DNA from 2 places in the Levilactobacillus sp. HBUAS70063 genome. Region 2 is predicted to be linked to the other one. Evidence: a T-box and tRNA genes for the amino acid it is inferred to sense, from the RefSeq annotation. Region 2 holds a T-box; the other holds one or more tRNA genes.
What was found. The T-box of region 2 lies ahead of tyrS (tyrosine--tRNA ligase). A T-box ahead of a tRNA ligase gene usually reads a tRNA of that ligase, here a tRNA-Tyr.

Region 1 (6,668 bases), on a different contig from region 2:
TAATTCACAATATTTAAAATCGCGGTCTCCACTAACTGGCAATCTGCCAGGGGCCCCTCCACCTGTAAGATGGGTTCGTGGGCGTAAACCAGCTCGCCTTCAACGGCCGACCGGATTGTCCCTTTAAATTTAAAGTTCGCGAGATAATCCAGAAAATCTTCCGGATATTCTTCAGCTTCTCGTAAGTATTCAATATCCGTTTGGGAAAAGTGGAGATTTTGGATATAATTAACGATGTGCTCCAAACCAGCAAACACGGCATAACCGTTGTGAAACGGCATGTCACGGAAAAACACTTCAAAAACAGCGTGTCTGTCAGCAATCCCTTGTTGATAATACGTTTGAATCATATTAATCTGGTAGGCATCCGTGTGCAGGGTAAAACTGTCGTCAGGATACAAATTCGTCATAATGCGTTACTCCCTTAGCTAGTTTTCAAGCTGGACTGGTACAATTTTAATCTAATAGACTTATTTTAGCATGAAACACACAGAGCGTCATACTATTTAGTGCGGCCCAACCCGGCTTTATTCAATGGCATGACAATCTCGAAAGGAGACCTCCATGCAACGGTCATTTTCTACAGTTACGGTGCTGGGTGTACCATTTATCAAGACCAGCGCCGCGCAATTCTTAAAAACCTTACAACAACGGATTCTTACGCACCAGAACACCTTCGTAGTGACAGCGAATCCAGAAATCGTGATGTACGCGCACCACAATCCCGATTACCACCAGCTCCTTCAATCCGCCGACTTCATCACGCCGGACGGTATCGGTATTCTTGATGGCGCTAAGATTCTCAACCAGCCCCTACCCGAACGGATTACGGGGTTCGACACGCTAACGGCCTTACTCCAGTGGGCCAGTGACCACCACCGCTCCGCCTACTTCGTGGGAGCCAAACCGGCCGTCATCGCCACGCTCAAGGAAAAACTCCCCGAGGACTATCCGGGACTGGTCATTGCCGGCATGCACGATGGGTATTTTAAAGACGACGCGGCCGTGGTCGCTGACATCGCCCGTACGCAACCCGACATGGTCTTCGCGGCCCTCGGGTTCCCCAAACAGGAAGCCTTTATCGCCCAACACCGTCACACCACCCAGGGACTGTGGATGGGCGTGGGTGGTAGCTTCGACGTCCTCGCTGGTGCGGTCATTCGAGCCCCCAAGTGGTGGCAGGACCACCATCTCGAGTGGTTCTACCGCACGGTCAAGGAACCCAAGCGGTTAAAACGCATCGCCGTCATCCCCCACTATCTCCATCTGGTGCGGCAACAGGCCAAACGACGATAACGGACCACAGTCTGTTAGACCACCTTAACGTTCGCCAAATTTGGGTTGGCATGGGATGATCGGACCCGGTTGCTACCCGGCCACTATAAGTTGGTTTCACCCAGGCACCGTTCCCCGTGGACGGCGCCTTTTTTATAGCCGTGACTTCAGCAACGGCTTGCCATCCTTATCGACCAACACTGTCATGCTGCTGCCAATGTAGTTGGAGGCCAGCACGTACTCACGCCCGTTTGGGTATCCGTGACCACGTCAAACGACACCCCGTTATTGGCCTTGGTGGGGGTTACCTCGAACCGTTCTTCTTTTTTCATGCGTCATTCCGCCTTTCTTTTGCCAAAAAGGAGCCGAACCACCGTCCAGCTCCCCTTCATTTACTTTTCAAGATAGAATTCAAAGCGTTCGCCAACATATTGCGTCCGCACGTATTCAAACGGTGTTCCGTCTTGCAGGTAGGTCACCTGCCGGAGCCGCAAGATGGCGTCGCCCCGTTTAATCTTTAAGAACTCTGAAATCCGTTCGGAAGCCGACATGGCCGAAACCGTCTGCTGGGCCTTCCCGGGATTCAAGTTCTTCTTATCTTCCAATGCCCGATACAGTGAGCTCGTGACCTCCTGCTTGCTGAGGCCATCGACTAAGTGTTCCGGTACCGTGGCCACCTCAAAACAGATGGGAACGTCATCGCCGAAACGAATCCGTTCCATCCGCAGAACCTGCTCGTCTTCATGGAGTTTAAGCTTCTCCGCCTCACTCAGCGACGGGCTCATCACGTGGTACGAGATGGTCTTGCTGGCCGGTTGCTTGCCCTGAGCCAACATGAGGTCGGTAAAACTCGTGACCCCGGACATCTTCTCTTGGACCTTTTGATTGGCAACGTAGGTACCTGACCCGACCTGCCGTTCCAGAATCCCTTCATCCACGAGGGTCTGAATCGCCTGACGGAGCGTCATCCGACTCACATCAAAATCTCGAGACAGTTCTCGTTCGGACGGAATCCGATCGCCAACCGCCCATTTACCAGCCTCAATAGCCCGTTTAATGTCATTATGAATTTGAATATAAATCGGTGAACTCACAGCACCTACGTCCCTTCTGCAAATCAACTAAATTTTTACTTTGACTCTTGACTGAACTTGCGGCCTAAGCTGTAGGTCGTTTCCAATTGCAAGTCACGGGTGAGCAGGTTCAGGTCCGCATCGCGGCCGGGAACCAGCTTGCCCTTTTGCGTTAACTTAAATTCTTCCGCCTGATTGACCGAACTCATCTGTACGGCATCATTCAGGTCACAGCCGGTGAAGGCCATGATATTTCTAAAGGCCTCGTCAAACCGCAAAACGGAGCCGGCTAAATTACCACTCTCCAACCGTGCTTGCCGGTCCTTCACAATCACCTTTTGCCCACCAAGTTCGCTGACACCCTCGGGCATCCCCTTGGCACGCATGGAATCCGTCACCAGCTCTAGGCGGTGTGGCCCCTTCTGTTCGTATGCCAGCTTGATCATGTCGGGCACAATGTGGAACCCGTCACAGATCAGTTCGCAATACAGGTTATCTTCCAGCATGGCGTGACCGGTAACGCCCGGTTCGCGGTGCCGCAAGCCCCGTTGCGCATTGTATAAATGCGTCACATGGGTGGCCCGACTCTCCAGCAACTGTTCCCGCGTGGCGTTGGAATGCCCCACGGAAGGCACGATGTTATTGGCTAAGCAATACGCCTCAAACGCCTGCGAACCCGGGTCCTCCGGCGCATACGTGATTAGCTTGACCCGCCCGCCAGAAAGTTTGTTCCACCGGTCGAGCAACGAAACATCGGGATCCTTGATGTATTTCTCTGGTTGAGCGCCCTTAAAGATGGCCGCAATGAATGGCCCTTCCAGATGCACCCCCTGAATCACCGGATTACGTTTAGCCGCCTCGGCGACGCCTTGCATGGCGTGGTCGATGGCCTCATTCGACTGGGTCATCGTGGTTGGAAAGATCGAGGTAATCCCCTCGTGAACCATCAGATTAACCATTTTATCGATCTGATCGGGGTCCCCATCCATACTATCATATCCATAACCCCCGTGGCTATGCACATCGATAAATCCCGGGACAATCGTCCGTCCCGTGACCACGTGAATCTCATCGGCGGGTAACGGCCGGAAATCGGCAACGGGACCGACCGCTTCAATCTGTTGGTCGAAGCGAATGTAACCATCGGGAATGACGTCATCCCCGGTATAAATCTTGGCGTGCTTTAAGACAATACTCATGAGTCTCCTCCTCAATGACAAGACAATAACGATTTTATCGCTCAACGCCTCGTGGTTATCCTGCGCACGAGACGTCAAACGCTCAGCCAATCAAGGCCTCAGTCGGCCCCAACCAGCGGTATAGTCTTATTGTAATCGGTATAGACCAAAATTGCAACTGACACGCGTCTTTAATTTAATCGGTGAGACCTAGTCCGTTTCGCCGGCATCGCGCTTGATAGTAGCGTCGATGCCCTTGACGACCGCCGTCATCAAACCGGCCTCTTCCATCGCCAGTAAGCCAGCAACCGTGCTACCACCCGGCGAGGAAACCTGGTCAATCAGTTCAAACGGAATCTTGTGGCTTTGGAGCACCATCTTGGCCGAACCCAGGGTCGCCTGCGCGGCAATGGCCGTGGCCTGCTGCTTCGTCAGCCCATGTTTGACGCCGGCGCGACTCAGACTGTCAATGAAGAAATCGATGTAGGCCGGCGAACTTCCCGCCAACGCGCTGAAGACGCCGAACTGGTCCTCACCTAACGTCGTGGTCGAACCGATCGTGTTGAAGACCCGTAGTGCCGCGGTCAACCGGTCGCCGGTTAACGCGTCGTTGGCCGCCACGGCCGTCATCCCCGCGCCCACTTCGACGTTGACGTTAGGTAGCGTCCGCAACGTCGGTAACGCTGCGGACGTGAGGCGCGCCATCTCGGCCAAGGACAGCCCAGCCACGATGGAAATTAGGGTCTTCTCCGGGGTCAGTTGATCCTTAACCTCCGCCAAAACCGCTGGGGCCACGTTAGGCGTCACCGCAAGCACAACTAGGTCACTTCCGACCACGACCGCCGTATTACTCTTGGCGGCAATCAGGTCATGGGCCTGGGCGTAAGGCAGATAACTTTCCTCGTGATGACTATGTACCGTGATTTCTGCGGGGGCGAAGGTCTTGGCCTGCAACAAGCCACCAATAATGGCCTGCGCCATGCCGCCAACGCCAATAAATCCAATTCTCATCTCAGTTTCCTCCTCGTAATCCCAGCCCAACTCGCCTGCTGGTCTAAGTGTCCGTTAAGTTGCCACCACACAACGCCTGAGCGTGACGCTCACGGGCTTTAAGTGGTGAATGGACAGTCACTCAGCACCGACCGGGGTCATAATTGGTCTAGTGCAATGATTAAGTCAACTTTAGCGAAAAACGACGGAATTGTCAATCGCCAACGCACAACTACGTCCGGAACTACGGGCGGTTGACCACGCTGGCTCCTACCCCGTTTCAACGTAAAAATGGGCACAAAAAAACCAGCCACACACAGTGACTGGTTTAAGTTGGGCTAGCTGGGTTCGAACCAGCGCATCACGGGATCAAAACCCGTTGCCTTACCACTTGGCTATAGCCCAATAATAAAAATGGTGGGGAGTGGATTCGAACCACCGAACCCGAAGGAGCGGATTTACAGTCCGCCGCGTTTAGCCAGACTTCGCTACCCCACCAAAAGTGAATCGCCGTAACGAATCAACATTTATTATCATACAGAATTCTGCATAAATCGTCAAGCTTTTTCTGCAAAATATTTTCTATTTTAAATCCAGTAAGCGTAGTCGCTGCCGCCATTCCGTGAAATAATCGTCCTGCGACCACTCATTAATCCGCTTGTTATGGTACCCCAGCGCCTGATCGTAGTAGGTGGTCGCCCCGAACCGCCGCGGTGCGAAGTGCCGGTGAACGTGGCCGAATAAGACCAGTGGCACCCGGTAGTCGTCCAGCAATATTCCTAGCCGCGGACTGCCCAGCATGGCGTTGGCCATATTCCAAAAGCGATCGTCATCGGTATAGCGGATATATTCGCGGTGCGGCACGAAATGGGTCATAAACAGGACCTGCTTATGGTCTGCGCGCGCCCGGTCCAACTGTGCTGTGGCGGTCGCCAAGACGTGATCCATCCGCTCTGGATCGGACTGGGGCTGTTCGATCGTCCCGTCCACCCAGAAGGCCCGTTTCCAGGTTAAAAAGTCCCGCCCGACTAGGTTGTCAGCAAACTGGTAGTCGTACCAGCCATTATTGCCGATTATCCGCCAGTTAGTGCCGGCCACGTCTAATTGTCCCAGATGGAGGTAAGTCGGCGCTAACGGGCTCTCAAGGGCCGCATACGTCACATCATGTAACATGTCATGATTGCCGGCGATAAACCGGACCTGAGCGGGCGCAATCAGCCGCTGCAATCGCTCCACGTAATCGAGCGACTGATCGAAGTGGTTGGTGATGTCTCCGGCGATGAGATACACCCCCACGTTCTGTTGCATGAGGTAGCCGGCCTGTTGCGGTAAGAGTTGGTCGACGTTTTGCCGATTCACATCGAGATGAAGATCGCTACTTAAGGCGACTTTAACCATCATGATTCCTCCTTTCTGAGACGCCGAATCGTTGTCTAAGTAAAAGCTAGTTGTTTACCGCTTCGTAGTAGGAACTGGCCGCCTTACCGTTCGCCAAATAGGGGTCGGATTGTGGTGGGTGGAGCCAGCTGTGTCGACGGTGTTAGCTGAGGGCCTTTCTCAGCTTACAGCGTGGGGCGACTTCGAAGACTTGCGGGCTTAGCGCGGCTTCGAAGCGAACCGGAAGCCCGCCCTTCAGGCTGGCGGTGGCCCCCATAGCAGGCGGACCCCCTGGCAGGCGCAGGCCGCTGGTGTCACTAATTTTAGTGGACAGAACACCATCGCTACGGGAAGCGATGTGTTAATTCTATTTTCAGCCTTTAGTTGCCCAAATAAAAAAGTGCCACTCCACTAAGAGTAGCACTTTTGCCGGTAAATATTGACTATTTAATGCCGGCCATTAAATTCTTAATTGGTTTAACCAGAACGAACATGATTAATCCGGCAACGATCGCCACGATGGCAACCCCCAGGAAGTAACCGACTTCGTTTTCTGGCGTGTACAGCTTAACAATCTGAGCGTTGACGGCTTGCCCAGCGGCATCGGCCAAGAACCACATACTCATCATTTGAGACTGAAAGGCCTTAGGCGCCAGCTTGGTGGTAACGGACAGCCCAATTGGCGAAATCAACAGTTCGGCGATTTCAACGATTGCCCAACTTCCGACTAACCACAGAGGGCTAACCTTGGCGCTAGAGCCAAACATTACGACTG
Region 2 (6,668 bases):
GGTGGAAGGCCTCCCCTGATGAACCAGCATGAGGGGGCTTTCGTTTATGCCAGGCGAATGAGAAGTGAGAGAATTGAAGATTGACTTTGCGATGTTAACGGACCGCGATATATTGAAGATTCGATTGTTGACCTTTATTAATGACGAGCGCCGCCATTTTAGTCTGACGGCGTTTGCCGAGATGACGGAAGTCAGTTATTCGCGGGCGTATCACGTGCTGTTGAATTTACGGACGGATCTGTTGGCACTGGACCCGCAAACCATTCTGACCAAGGACGACCTGGCGACGCGAGTGACCATGGATGACTACCGCCACTGGTTGTATCGCCAGAGCATTCCGTACCGGGCCATGGTAGTGACGCTGGATCAACGCAAGTCGCAATCCAGCAGTGACTTTTGCGCTGACCTGGGGATTAGTACCTCGACTTTTAACCGGCGCATGAAGGCCATGAAACAACAGCTAGCCCAGTATAATTTACAGTTGACCGCAAATCCCCTGCGGCTCGAGGGCAATGAGGTGTTGATTCAACTCCTCTATTTCATGTTGTTTAGCACGACCTTGACTGCCGTGGCGGACTTACCGCCATTATCCGCGACGATGCGGGCGTTGCATGACAAAATCATGCGGGTCTACGCGAACACCCGGGTCTATCAGGAGTCGGCTAGCCTGACCCAGCGTAAGGATTTGCTGGTGACCTTGGCGTTGCTACGATTGGATCAGGGCTACCGATACGGGCAGTTGCGGTTCCCATTGGCCCATCTGACGGACCTGCGCGGCTTAGCCGGGGCCTTTCAGGATCGGCTCGGTGATACGCCGCAGCAGGCGCTGACGGAGTTGGCCACGTTGGACTACTTGCTTACCAGCTCGCCGTATTTCGTCCGGGCCTTACAACCTCAGGCGATGCAGCGCCTATATCTGGGACTGAAGCAACGCTTGGGCAACTACGAACTGGCGCCCGGGGTTCGTGAGCTCCAAGACTATGCCACGGGGCGAGATTGGTTCGCCAACTGGCTGTTCGCCTTGTGTCAGTTCATGTTGCTCTTCCGAGTGGACCCCTTGTTACGACCGGAAATTACGGCGCTTTACCAGCCCACCGCGTCCTCGATAGCGGCGGCAACGGCCTTGGCGAAGAGCATGGGACGGCTGTATCCCGGTCAGGTGGCCGCTACGGATATTCGGTTGGTACAGAAGCATTTGAGTAAATACACCAATGGATTGACGCTGACGGAGGCTAAAGTTGAAATTCTGGTGACCTACGACATGATTGGCGTGACCACGGACATCTTCAATCGCCTGCTGAGTGGGGTCGTGCACCTGAGCCTATTGACCGATCAAACGGTGATTGAACCTCAGAATCGCGCCAACTACCTCATCATTTACGGGGTGGACCCCCTGGCCGCGGGTTTTGCCGATCGACACCACATCGAAGCCTTTCACTGGGTCAAGGAGCTGGCTTACGGGGAGAACTTGGATCGATTAATTCGGGTGTTGCGGCATCACGAGCTGTCGTTGTTTGCTCTGGATTTCAATAACCGGAAGCATCCGTTGGGTGACGAATAAGATAAATGAAGTGGAGCGGTCGGATAGCTTTCCGGCCGCTTTTTGTGAGAAATAAGCGCATTTAGGGGTCAGAATAGGGTATATGGCGGACTAATTATGCGGCGGGATGGTTTCACGGTAGACAGTTCATGCTATAATGAAAACGGATACACATTCGTGGAAAGGAGAGTCGGTAGGAATGGTGGAGCATGAGCAATTGAAACAATTGACTAAGATTTATGGCTTGGTCACGCAGTGCTACAACCAGCCGCTCGCGGAACTCAGTTTAAACCTCCCGCAGTGTCAGTTGCTAACCTACGTGGCCAGTGAAGAATTGACGGTGGCCCAGGCCGCGAGGAAACTCGACTTTTCGGCGACCCGAACCTCCAATCTGGTGGTGGATCTGTGTAAACGCGGCTACTTGAGCCAGCGCGTCGCCACCAAGGACCGGCGCCGGCGGTATCTGACGCTAACGGTGCTGGGACAAAAGGAATTGAAGCTGATCCAAGCGAAGCTCCCAGTCACGCTAGAACGGACGCTGAAAAGCCTCCGCGGCGTCAGCAACCAGACGCCACTCGCGGCGGGAAAGGACTAGTTTATGTCTTGATCACTGGTCAATTCAGGGTTAAAAAGACGACCGAGAAGGGCTGAAAGATAGAAATCGACTAAAACTAGGGTCATCGCGCAACTCATGACGTTAAGTTTAGTTGTTTACAGTTTCGTAGTGGAGATTGGTCGCCTTACCGTTCGCCAAATTTGGGTTGGATCGCGGTGGGCGGACAGGCCGAGCCGCAATTCGGTCTCGACACCTCGCTTTGAGCCGACAGCCCACGTCTCAAAGACGCCAGTTCCCTAAGCGGCAGGAACCACCGCTAAGGGAACTCCCACGGCTGAACCCATATTTGCCTCACTCTCGGCTACGAAAGTGCTGGCCAGCAACCAGCGGCTTACCCCGACGTAGCAACTAATTTGTCGATAAACGTCGGTGTTACTGATAAACACCATTCTGCCGGAGATCGTCAGGGGTGGAGCCAGCTGTGGTGACGGTGTTAGCTGAGGTTCTTTCTCAGCTTACAGCGTGGGGCGACTTGGGAGACTTGCGGGCTTGGCAAGGCTTCCAAGCGAACCGGAAGCCCGCTTCCCAGGTTGAAGGTGGCCCCATAGCAGGCGGAACCCCTGGCAGGCGCAGGCTCCTGCTTCCATTAATTTTAGTGGACAGAACACTGCCGTTCCGCGAATCAGCGCGTTTATTCTACTTTCAATATTTAGGTGCTTAATGAAAAAAGCCTGATTCCTCAATAGCTGGGGAGTCAGGCTTCTTCGTGTTTAGCGGTTCTTCGCTTGTGATTTGAGGCGTTGTGGGGCGTGCCGGTGGGCCCAGAGGTCAGCGGACAGGCCACCCAAAACGGTGGTGGCCAAGCCGATGGCGCCCAAAGCCCCTAAACCGATAGCGGCTGGCGTGACTTGCCAGGTGACGGCTGCGGCGAGGACGGCAATCGTGAGGACCGCAATAAATAAGGGGGCAAGCAATTCGAGAAACATTTTCGTATGGGCCAAGGTGGTCACCACTTTCTGTAAAAATAAATATAAAAAATATTATGCTGCAAGCATCGTGAAAACACAAGGAAAACTTGCATTTTTAGGGTTATTTATTTAATGGGTAATATAAAATTAAAGTTAGGTACGGTTAAAAAGTTCTTTACAAAATGCGGTCTATCCGTATAATTGGATGAGAACTAAGAGAAAAGGGAGTTGGAAATTATGACAGACAACGTTTCAACGAAATCGGCGCGTTTAGCCGGTTACGCAAACGGACCGTCATTGGAAGAAGTAAACGGGACCGTCACGATCCCTAAAGGTAAGGGCTTTTTGAAAAACTTAATGGCCTTTTCAGGACCGGGAGCCTTGGTTGCCGTGGGGTATATGGATCCGGGGAACTGGGTCACGTCGATTGGTGGGGGTGCCAAGTACGGCTACCTGCTGATGTCCGTAATCTTAATGTCGAGTTTAATCGCGATGTTGCTGCAATACATGGCGGCTAAACTGGGCATTGTGACACAGATGGATTTGGCGCAAGCCACGCGGGCCCATACCAGTAAGCGGATTGGCGCCGTGCTATGGGTCGTTACCGAGTTAGCCATCATGGCGACCGATATCGCCGAGGTCATCGGGGGCGCCATTGCCCTGCAATTACTGTTCGGCGTGCCGTTGGTTCTCGGAGTGTCACTGACCGTTTTCGACGTCTTATTACTATTATTGTTAACGAAATTGGGCTTCCGGAAGATTGAAGCCATCGTGATCTGCCTGATTACGGTGATTCTGGTGGTCTTCGCTTACGAAGTGATTATTGCCCAACCCAACATGGGCGCGGCGATGGCTAACTTCATTCCCCGGACGGAGATTATGCATTCTGGCCAGTTGACGATGGCCTTGGGGATTGTGGGGGCAACCGTGATGCCGCATAACCTCTACTTACACTCGTCGATCTCGCAGACGCGGAAGTTCAACCGTGACGACCCGGCCGAAATGCGCCGGGCGGTGAAGTTCACCACGTGGGACTCCAACATTCAGTTATTCGGGGCTTTTATCATCAACTGCTTGCTACTACTCTTGGGGGCGGCCATGTTCTTTGGTAAGGGCACTGACCAACTGGGGACGTTCGGGAACCTGTACGCCGCTTTGCAAGATAACCAATTAGCCGGCGCGGTGGCGTCACCACTGCTGTCCACGCTGTTTGCAGTCGCGTTGTTGGCTTCGGGGCAGAACTCGACCATCACCGGAACGTTGACGGGCCAAGTCATTATGGAAGGCTTCATTAATTTAAAAATCCCGTTGTGGGTGCGGCGCCTGGTGACCCGGTTGATTTCCGTGGTACCGGTCATCGTCTGCACGTTGATCTATGGTGGCAATGAAGCCGCTCTGGATAATCTGTTGGTGAACTCGCAGGTCTTCCTGTCGATTGCGCTACCATTTTCCATGATTCCGCTGACGGTCTTTACGTCCTCGAAGAAGATCATGGGGGCAGAGTACGTCAATAAGCGTTGGATTACCGTTCTGGCGTGGACGTGCACGATTGTCCTAACCGTTTTGAACATTCAAATCGTGGTCGAGAGTCTCGGGAGTCTCTTTTAACCACTTGGTGTATTGACTTTTCCCCGGACTCCCGGTATCATCGACATCATAAGCGATGAATCAGTTCAGTAGTGGGGACGGCTCCGGTCAAGAGATCTGACGGTGCTGCGAGTCAGAACGACCGTGACCACGAATTACGCTGAGGAGCGGCCGACTAGTCGGCGGGTCATTCCGTTAAAGATGACGAGCGGTTGTCTAAATGGACAACAACTTGGGTGGTAACGCGGATTTCAATTCGTCCCTGATGGCCTAGTGCCATTGGGGGCTTTTTTATTGAGAGATTTATTATAGGAGGAACGGAAATGTCAATTATTGATGAGTTAAAATGGCGTGGCGCGATTAACCAACAGACTGACGAGGCCGGTTTGGGCGAATTAGTTAAGGATAAGGCCGTTGGATTGTACGTGGGAATCGATCCAACCGGGGATTCCATGCACATCGGACACTTGATTCCCTTTATGATCCTGAAACGCTTCCAGTTAGCTGGTCACCGGCCATACATTATTATTGGGGGTGCCACCGGTTCGATCGGTGACCCTTCCGGTAAGAAGTCCGAACGGGTGCTGCAAACGATGGACCAAGTTCGTCATAACCAGGAATGCCTGACGAAGCAGATGGAACACCTCTTTGGTCAAGACGGGACCTTTAAGATCGTCAACAACTACGACTGGTTGTCCAAGATTTCCCTTCTGGACTTCCTGCGGGACTACGGGAAGTTATTCAACGTCAACAACATGTTGAATAAGGAAGTCGTGGCTTCACGGTTGGAGGTCGGGATTTCTTACACGGAATTCACCTACCAGATTCTGCAGTCCATTGACTTCTTACACTTGTTCCAAGCCGAAGATGTTCAACTCCAAATCGGGGGTGCCGATCAGTGGGGGAACATCACGGCCGGAATCGACTTGATCCATAAGCTCAAGGGTTCCGATGCCAAGGCTTACGGTTTAACGATTCCATTACTGTTGAAGGAAGACGGTACCAAGTTCGGGAAGTCCGAAGGCGGCAACGTTTGGTTGGATCCGGAAAAGACCTCACCATACGAGTTCTATCAATTCTGGATTAACACCAATGACAAGGATGTCATCAAGTTATTGAAGTACTTTACGTTCTTGGACCAAGACCAGATTAAGGAATTGGAAACGGCCGTGGCCACCCACCCAGAAAAGCGGGAAGCTCAGCGCCGGTTGGCCGAAGAAGTGACGGAATTTGTTCACGGTCACGATGCCGTGGTTGAAGCCGAACACATCACGAAGGCCTTGTTCTCCGGAGATGTTGCGGATTTGACGGCGAGTGAAATCGAACAAGGCTTCAAGAAGATGCCTTCCGTGACGGTTAGCGCCGACAAGAAGAATTTGGTCGAATGGCTGGTCGATGACACCAAGATTGAATCCTCACGGCGTCAGGCTCGTGAAGATTTAACGAATGGGGCCATTCGGATTAACGGCGAAAAGGTCACAGACACGCAGGCCGAAGTTGACCCAAGCAGTGCCTTCGATGGCAAGTTTGTCATCGTTCGGCGGGGAAAGAAGCGGTACTTCCTGGTTCGGATCGCCAAGTCATAATCGGATTTAGAGAGTGTAGCGGTGTTTTTGAACGCTACACTTTTTTCTTCGCCAAAATAAACCCGAACGGGGATGCCGTTAAAGTTAAGAAACACACGGCCGTCAGTTAACTATTCTTAAGCTTTCAATCATAAGTTATGCCTTTGAAAAAAATATTCGATTATTTTCAGTTTTTAGTTGACGCCAAGGGCTTTTACTTGGTATAGTTATATACGTTGTCAAGGCGAGTTGCCAACTAGACCAATTTAAATAATTGAAATTAGTTGTTGACGAGTTATTGATAACGTGATATTCTGAATAAGTTGTCGCGTTTTATATGGCAACCAACGAGAAACGTTGTTAAATCAAACTTCTTGTTGACATCACATCAGCAACATGATATGATAATTAAGCTGATTACGTTGGTAATCACTTAGGTAGACCTTTGAAAA

Region 1: it has a tRNA-Tyr gene. The T-box ahead of tyrS (tyrosine--tRNA ligase) is inferred to sense a tRNA for this amino acid. The anticodon was not compared.

Annotation. Positions count from the first base shown of each region.
Region 1 covers NZ_JBANSM010000004.1:2,804-9,471, reverse strand. Annotated here, with positions in the region: gene V8I28_RS06875 (nicotinate phosphoribosyltransferase) at 1-410, opposite strand, end outside; gene V8I28_RS06870 (WecB/TagA/CpsF family glycosyltransferase) at 565-1,296, shown strand; gene V8I28_RS13140 (hypothetical protein) at 1,429-1,512, opposite strand; gene V8I28_RS06865 (GntR family transcriptional regulator) at 1,668-2,369, opposite strand; gene nagA (N-acetylglucosamine-6-phosphate deacetylase) at 2,405-3,547, opposite strand; gene proC (pyrroline-5-carboxylate reductase) at 3,737-4,537, opposite strand; tRNA gene V8I28_RS06850 (tRNA-Gln) at 4,850-4,921, opposite strand; tRNA gene V8I28_RS06845 (tRNA-Tyr) at 4,932-5,014, opposite strand; gene V8I28_RS06840 (metallophosphoesterase) at 5,099-5,914, opposite strand; gene V8I28_RS06835 (peptide MFS transporter) at 6,337-6,668, opposite strand, start outside.
Region 2 covers NZ_JBANSM010000009.1:71,729-78,396, forward strand. Annotated here, with positions in the region: gene V8I28_RS12195 (helix-turn-helix domain-containing protein) at 74-1,561, shown strand; gene V8I28_RS12200 (MarR family winged helix-turn-helix transcriptional regulator) at 1,740-2,135, shown strand; gene V8I28_RS12205 (hypothetical protein) at 2,867-3,082, opposite strand; gene V8I28_RS12210 (Nramp family divalent metal transporter) at 3,302-4,672, shown strand; T-box leader at 4,719-4,918, shown strand; gene tyrS (tyrosine--tRNA ligase) at 4,975-6,237, shown strand.